2 regions of the Vibrio navarrensis genome follow, and region 1 is predicted to be linked to the other one. Evidence: predicted binding sites of a transcription regulator. Region 1 holds the regulator's gene; the other holds the start of a gene.
What was found. Region 1 encodes PurR, which represses purine synthesis genes. Its sites were predicted from a motif close to TNANGNAAACGTTTNCNTNA; they were not measured.
Positions count from the first base shown of each region.

Region 2: the regulator PurR is predicted to act here: its motif matches at 2,094-2,113, upstream of folD (bifunctional methylenetetrahydrofolate dehydrogenase/methenyltetrahydrofolate cyclohydrolase FolD).

Region 1 covers NZ_CP065217.1:1,143,555-1,147,644, forward strand. Annotated here, with positions in the region: gene I3X05_RS05165 (TVP38/TMEM64 family protein) at 1-620, opposite strand, end outside; gene I3X05_RS05170 (TfoX/Sxy family DNA transformation protein) at 773-1,366, opposite strand; cyclic di-GMP riboswitch class I at 1,485-1,573, opposite strand; gene purR (HTH-type transcriptional repressor PurR) at 1,765-2,769, opposite strand; gene torD (molecular chaperone TorD) at 3,073-3,717, opposite strand; gene torR (two-component system response regulator TorR) at 3,956-4,090, shown strand, end outside.
Region 2 covers NZ_CP065217.1:2,441,141-2,445,230, forward strand. Annotated here, with positions in the region: gene I3X05_RS11640 (hypothetical protein) at 13-249, opposite strand; gene I3X05_RS11645 (hypothetical protein) at 558-1,274, opposite strand; tRNA gene I3X05_RS11650 (tRNA-Arg) at 1,902-1,978, opposite strand; gene folD (bifunctional methylenetetrahydrofolate dehydrogenase/methenyltetrahydrofolate cyclohydrolase FolD) at 2,182-3,039, shown strand; gene rlmA (23S rRNA (guanine(745)-N(1))-methyltransferase) at 3,150-3,974, shown strand; gene I3X05_RS11665 (ChaN family lipoprotein) at 4,062-4,090, shown strand, end outside.

The DNA of each region.
Region 1 (4,090 bases):
AGCCCGAGTAATAGAAACGACAGCAAAACGGCAGGCGAAACGATCCCAGAGAGTGAATCGATCTCGGCGATTTGTGTCCCCGCGTTGAGATAGACAACGGTGCCGGGTAGCATGCCAACTTGACTGGTTAAGTAAAAGCGACTGGCTGTCATTTTACTTAGCCCCATCAGAAGGTTAATCAGAAAAAAAGGAAACACAGGGATAAGTCGAAGTGATAGAAGATAGAAAGATCCATCTCGCCCAACACCTTGATTAATGGCTTGTAACTTGTCAGCAAATTTCTTTTGCACCCACTCTCTGAGCAAATATCGACTGCTTAAAAAAGCTAATGTAGCGCCTACCGTGCTCGCGAAAGAGACGAGCAGTAAACTAAACCAAAACCCGAACAAGGCAGCACCGAGTAAGGTAACGACAGTGGCGCCGGGGATGGAGAAAGCAGTCAGAGCGACGTATAGGACAAAGTAACTGATTGCGGCCGTTAGCCAGTGTTGGCTGATATAGTCGCTAAGGAGCTGCTGTTGAGCTTTGGCATTTTCTAAAGTGAGGTAGGGAGCAAAATGGTAGACCAAAATAGCCATCACACTGACTAAAATAAGGCCAAAAAGCATTTTTCTATTCATCGCATTTTTCCAAGTTTAATTCTCTAATCTAAGACAGGGAAAAGCACAAAAAAATTTCAGGCAAGGCGAAAAAAACTAAGCAGAGTAAAGAGGAAGCGGAGTAAAGAAAAGCCACTTCGTTGCAGAGGTGGCTTTCAGAAACTTACTCAAGCTTAAGAGGAAAGCTTATTAACTAACTCATCTCGGCGTTTTTGAGGGATGACGCTCCAGTGAGTTCCATTGATAGCGCCTTCTAACGCCCACAACAGCTCAAGGCTAACACTTCCACTGTGCGTGTTTTTGATCGCTTCATAAGCCCCAACAGAACCGTGCATTTCCAACTGCTCAACCGTTTCAATACCTGCTTTTTTCAGCATGCGCTCAGTCGCCAGCCTTAGATTTGGCAAATCTTTCAGACGATCGGGTTTGGCAACGGCTTGAAGCTCTTTCTCTTTTCGGGCGCTGTCCAAAGCTTGTCTTGCGACGCTCATCAGTGCAGTCTTGTTATCCCAAAGGGAATCGGTTACCGCGTAGTATTTGGTAACAACAGGGAAGCCACGTTTTTTGTAAACATAAGGCTTAAGGCCCTGTTTTTCGAACAATGAGGTTGTGTTTTGATCCGCGCGAATATGAAGCTGATCTTTGACGACCAATGCAAACATGGTCTCATCTGCAAAAAGGCCGAATCCGCCAAACATAGAGCGAGATTTTATCGCACCAAGTTGCTCAAAAAGCTTCATTGAATCTTTGAGTATCGGTTTATCCATGATGTGTTATCTCGGTGTAATTATAATTACGCCACCCATAAATCAGGTCCGAGAGATTAGCAAACCAATGCATACAAGATGTCATTAGAGAGTCAACTCAATGTAATGCATTTTTGCCATCGGGAACCCCGCTACCTACCAAACAACATTTGGTTTAGGCCGGAGGCTTTGCGTCCCACCTTTTCAGATGGTTTGCCCTGTGCGTGACAGCTAAAGGATACGATTTCTATTGGACTAACATCACATTTTAGAATTAAAAGTGTGATCTTGGTTCAGGTAATAGTTTGCGGAAAATGAGCCAAAACTCGTGTACGAAAATATCTTGTTATTTGTCACAATAATGATTTTGTTTTGACACAAAAAAATAGACGCCGAATAGCGTCTATTTTTTAACAATGTCAGTTCAGTTTTTTAACTGTGTCGCGAATAACGATTTCTGGATGCATCTCAAAAATGCGTTTATCGTGCTCTTTGTCTTTAATGCGCTCAAGTAGAATTTCAAATGCATTTTTACCGACACGACGTTTTGGTTGGTGAATGGTGGTAAGCGGCGGAGAGAAGTACTCGGCCAGTTCAATATTGTCGTAACCGATCACCGACATGTCTTCAGGAATACGGATACCGAGCTGTTGCAAACGGCTCATTAGGCCAAGTGCCATGGTGTCGTTAAAGCAGAAAATGGCCGTTGGACGATCGTCCCAAGAGGCGATCTTATCAGCGACCAATACGGCTGTATCACATTCAAAGTTACCTTCTAAGATCCAATCTTGATTGACCGCTAGGTTTGCCTCTGCCATTGCGCGTTTAAAACCAAGAATTCGCTCCTGACACGCGGCTTTTTCGAAATGACCGCTCAGGCAGGCAATTTTGCTGTGACCGTTATCAATCAGATATTTGGTTGCGAGATAGCCACCTTCTTCTGAGTTGTCGATGATCTTGTCGGCTTGCGAGCTAATCGGGCCCCAGTCCATGATTACTTTTGGAATATCGGCGTGTCTATCGAGCATTTCACGCAGCTCTTCGGTCAAATCTGAACACATCACCAAGATACCGTCGACGCGTTTTTCAGCCAGCATGCGGATATAGTCGCGCTGCTTTTCATAGATGCCACCAGTGTTACATAGAATCAAGGTATAGCCTTGGCGGTAGCAGTAGCTTTCTACGCCGTCAATCACTTCAGAGAAAAAGAGATTGGTTGACTGAGTAACGAGCATGCCAATAGTACGAGTCGTATTGCATTTCAAGCTGCGTGCGACGGCGCTAGGCGCGTAATTGAGTTCATCCACCGCCTTCATCACTTTTTCTTGCGTTGTTTCTGCAACAAAGCGGGTTTTATTGATCACGTGTGAAACTGTCGTGGTTGATACGCCGGCTAAACGTGCGACATCTTTAATTGTGGCCATAATTTTGTCCTGTCCAAGGTTACCGCGGGGAACATTGAGCCGGGTAACGCTCTTGCTACCTTTCTTCGAATCGGTCTTGAACATGGAGAGACCCAAGAAAAGCAGCAGCTTAGCTAAAAAAACACAAAAACCGCTGTTTTTCAGCGGTTTGCATTAAATTCATATTTTATCGTTTGCGGTCTCAATTTTATATCGAGATACGTCAGCAGGCAACCAGCTCAGCACGCGAATATTGTATCCGTGTTCACACTTTATTGGTTAATCTTCAGTCGAGTGATTGCTCTATTGATAGGCCTGTAATTATTATCCAAGTAAATAGTCACTGTCCAGTTTACAAAATGCAATTAATAGTTTTGCAACGCTGGTGTAGAAGTCAAACTGGTCGTGTTGAAGACACTGCTGGTGAAATTGCGGCAGCCAAGACAGCAGCATATCTTCAATGAACTGTTGCTGCTTGGCAAAGGCGGCTTCCATATGGCGCTCTTGCTCCAGCTCATTCGAACGGATAATCAGATGGCCTAAAAAATCCAGTTGAATAGCGAGATGATCCGCAGGTTCATTGAGAGTGTCGCTCACTCTCACGCCGTGCTCTGTCATCAGCTTTTCCATCATTCTGGCTGGTTCGGCGTTGAGTAACCCTGATTGGTCGAGGTAAACGGAAGCGTAGGGTAGAGCGCCATGTTTTGCGCTTTTCAGAAACAGATCGCAAAAGTCTGCGGCCAGTTCAAGTTGAGCATCTTTACGCTCAAGCAGTTTATTCAACGTTTGTACCAGTTGCTGCACTTCAACCCGCAAACGGTCATTTTCTGCTAAACCACAAAGAAATGAGCGAATCTCTGCGCTGTGATATTTGTCCAGTTCCACTTGGCTCAACTCTTTGGCGAAAAGGCTTGAAAGCCACCAGTAAATTTCGGCACGCTTTTCGTTGAAGGCTTTGATCTCTTGCATTTTCTTTGTGCTCCTCAAGGTTTCTCTTATTAGTTTAACCAATAAAAATGAACAGCGGTCACCCTGATTATTAATGGATTATTTAATTATATGTCGGCTTGTAAATGGGTGAAAAATAAGCTTGTCTTGAATCAATAAAAGCCGAGATTATTGTGCTAACTTTGCTCTGACGCTAGAAATGTGACTGTTTATGAATAGAATGAATCGGCGTAGAGAAGAATGACAGAAAGTGGTGTAAATGAGCTATCACGTATTAGTCGTAGAAGATGATGTAGTGACACGAGCCAAATTGGTGGGTTACTTCCAAAATGAAGGATATACCGTCAGTGAAGCAGAGAGCGGCGTAGAAATGCGTGAGGTATTGAACAGCCAA
Region 2 (4,090 bases), 1.3 Mb from region 1:
CTTCTTCCTAACTCACTGGAACTCACTGCCATGATTTTCTAGAGTCTGATCGCCGCATTGCGTGCAGACCACATATCGTTCTATCAGATCCAGCGACGCCCCTGCTGGGCTGGCAACACCAGAGAAGAAGCCTTCAAGAAATGCTTTAAACTGCTCTTTTCGACTTTTGCCATACTTTGATGGCTTCTGCTTGATGATCTCTTTATGTTCTGTTTGCTTGGCACATTTCTCACAAAACCTCATGCTCATTTTAACCTCAGCATCAATTTATAAACTAAGGCAGAGATAATCATATCGTTGCACAAAAAGATGATAAGTACTTCACAATAGTCATAACTACATAAACGGCAGGGTCTCTGAAAGAAGAAGCTAAGCAGATAAAGGTCACCAAAAAGATAACTAAAGGCGCTATTTTCTTTCAAGTGCTAGAGCTGAGCAAAGCGAGGCTATAAACCTCGCGACCAGCATGGCATACTTTGAGGATATCCAGAATTTTTTGTCAACACTTTCACGAGATCATCACAAAATGTTCCTATTTTAAACTGCATTTCTTTAGCTCATTTAATGAATAAATGCCACACCCCATTAATTCCGTCTCCTTTGGTATCCCCTGTTTTACTGTCTTTAACCCAACGATAGAGAGGTTTTCCTTCATATGTCCACTGGTAGGTGTTTTTTTCTCTCTCAATTAAACCAAAGCCTCCTGTGAGCTTTAAATTTGAAAGATCTTTTTTTGTTAACATTGTATCTAAAATAGCAGGTGGCCAGTTGATTTCACAATCGTCAAAGCAAACTGATTCATTGACTTTATCTTGATCAAATGTATATAAAGTAAAGTTATTTCTGTCTACTAAGTAGCGACGTTTCTCATCATTGAACAATTTTATTGATACGTCATCAGCTCGCGCAAGTGGCCAAACTCCTTTAATACCTGCACCTTTTATGTCCCCGCTATTGGTATCTTTTATCCAGCGATATAGAGGCTTTCCATTTAACGCCCATTGCTTGGTGCCATTCGACCTTGTTATGATGCTGAAACCTTGGCTACTTAAATATACCGATTGATTCTGCTCATTAACCAACAATGGTGGCCAAAGCTTTTCGCAATCCTTCGTACAGACTGACTCGCCGACTGGATCTTTATCGAAAGTATATAAGCTTTTGCCCATTTGGTCTGAATATACATCACCTATGACAGTGGAACTTGTTGCGGCTATGCTAGGAAAATTCATCAATACAATGAGGGATATTATAGTGAACAGTTTTATTTTCATTTCATTAACCTTACTCGATTTAAGCTGATAGTGATCGTTATATTTATAAATTGTAATATATAAATTTTACGAATATTAGGGCTCTCATTTTAGAATACATTTAAGCATTACCTGAAATGGAATAATTAATAATGTGTTCTAGCCTATTTCAGTTTTTAACAAAGTAATGTCAGGATCTAGTCATAAAAATAAATTAATCTTGTGATTGAAATAAACAGTGTGTTTCTTACACACAAGATAGAAAAAAACCATAGCAACAATAGGAAAGTAAATAAATTAAATATTATTCAATTAATATATACTGATTTAAAAAATTGACGGAGCATGCTACATCACCATTTAAATAGTAATGCATCGACAGAAATTTATACTTATACGATTGGAACAGTGTTCATCTTTGATTCGATACATCCCAAATAGAGTAGCGTCTTCACAGTCTAACCGTTTGTATTGCTCTTGCTAAGATGAACTCAGTTGTGATTTGGTTTTGGTGGGATGAGCATAACTTTCACTATGCCGTTCAAAAAATCCGCCCGGAAAAACGGCAGGGTGCTTATTAGTTGACTAAAAAACAGCAAAAACGAAAAAGGGCGTAGCAAGTACTAACCTGCTACGCCCAGAAATAAATGGCACGCCCTGTAGGATTCGAACCTACGACCACATCCTTAGAAGGGACGTGCTCTATCCAGCTGAGCTAAGGGCGCGCTATAGGGACAGGATTATACGAGTTCATTTCGGTAAATCAACGGCTTTTCTAGACATTCTGTTCTAAGTGGCGAAAAAAAGTCCGCCAATCAAAGCGCTTGCTTAAAAACGCCACAAGGCAAACGTTTGCGTATAGATATTTATTTAACAATTTGCGACAATGCGCAGCGAATTTTTGCCATTTGATTTCTTAAGGAAAGTCATGACTGCTCAAAATATTGATGGAACTCTTATATCTCAAACTGTTCGATCGGAAGTGGCCGCGCGGGTGAAAGCGCGTGTTGAGGCAGGTTTACGCGCTCCCGGGCTGGCTGTGGTACTGGTCGGCGAGGATCCGGCGTCTCAAGTTTATGTCGGTAGTAAGCGCCGTGCGTGTGAAGAAGTCGGTTTTGTTTCCAAGTCTTTTGATCTTCCGGCTTCAACTTCTGAAAAAGCATTGTTGGAGCTGATTGACGAGCTCAATAACGATGCGCAGATTGATGGCATTCTGGTTCAGTTGCCTTTGCCTGCCGGCATTGACACGACGCAGGTTTTAGAGCGCATCCTCCCAGAAAAAGATGTCGATGGTTTCCACCCTTATAATGTAGGTCGCTTGGCGCAGCGCATTCCAAAACTGCGCTCTTGTACGCCCAAAGGCATTATGACCTTGATTGAACGCTACAACATTCCCACTCATGGCAAGCATGCCGTGATCGTCGGCGCGTCGAACATCGTTGGCCGTCCAATGACCCTTGAGCTGCTATTAGCTGGCTGCACCACCACCACATGTCACCGCTTTACGAAAGATCTGGAAGGTCATGTACGCCAAGCGGATCTGCTGGTAGTTGCGGTCGGTAAACCCAACTTCATCCCTGGCGAATGGATCAAAGAAGGCGCCGTGGTCATTGATGTCGGTATCAACCGCCTAGAATCAGGCAAGCTGGTTGGCGATATCGACTACAATAAAGCGCGCGAAAAAGCCAGTTTCATCACGCCAGTGCCGGGTGGAGTCGGCCCAATGACGGTAGCAAGCCTGATTGAGAACACCATGCTGGCCTGCGAGCAGTACCACACCAAGTAATCCTCCCCCGGCCTACTTGAATTGGTGGGCGACTTGACCTTGAAACTGGTGTAAACAGGTGGCTTTTGATAGACTCAGCCGCCTGTTTTTGTCTTACCTTCGAGGTCTTCATGACTTATCAGTGTCCTTTGTGCCACCTTGCCCTGCAACAAACGGATCGCACTTTTCATTGCGCTAACCGCCACCATTTTGACTTGGCGAAAGAAGGCTATGTCAATTTGATGCCCGCGCACCATAAGCGCTCAAAAGATCCTGGTGATAACAAAGAGATGATGCAGGCGCGGCGCCGTTTTCTTGAAGGTGGACATTATGATCCAATGCGGCAAAAAGTAGCCCAGCTGTGCCAAACATTCTTGCAAGGCAGTGCTCATCGTCTGCTCGATATTGGCTGCGGTGAAGGCTATTACACTGACCAAGTGGCACGCAGTTTAAGCGCGCAATACGCCGAAGCCACAACACATGGTTTAGATATCTCGAAAGTGGCAATTCGCTTTGCGGCCAAGCGCTACCCGTCCAGCCATTTCTGTGTCGCATCCAGCCACCGTCTCCCCTTTGCTGACCACGCTTTCGATGGCATTCTACGCATCTATGCTCCATGCAAAGCGGAAGAACTGGCTCGCTGTGTGGCAGACCATGGCGTGGTGATCACCGTGACTCCAGCAGCGCGACATTTGGTGCAATTCAAAGAAAAAATCTACTCCGACGTTAAGCTGCACGATGAAGAGCCAGAGCAGATAGAAGGCTTTGTCTTGCAACAGCAAGAAAAGCTTAACTACATGATGACACTTTCCGGCGCAGATGCATTTGACCTGTTACAAATGACCCCATTTGCATGGCGTGCCAGCGACGAGTTTCGCAAAGCGCTCAAATCGGCTCATCATTTTGATTGCGAAGCCGATTTTATGCTGCGGGTTTATCGCAAACTCAGCCAGTAGAGAATTAATAGAGAATCATTCTCATTATTATTGAATCTTCATGCGGCCTCCATTAGACTCAGCAACGATGTAAATGGAGGCAGTATAATGCGAACGTCTTTTTCTCTTCTTCTCGC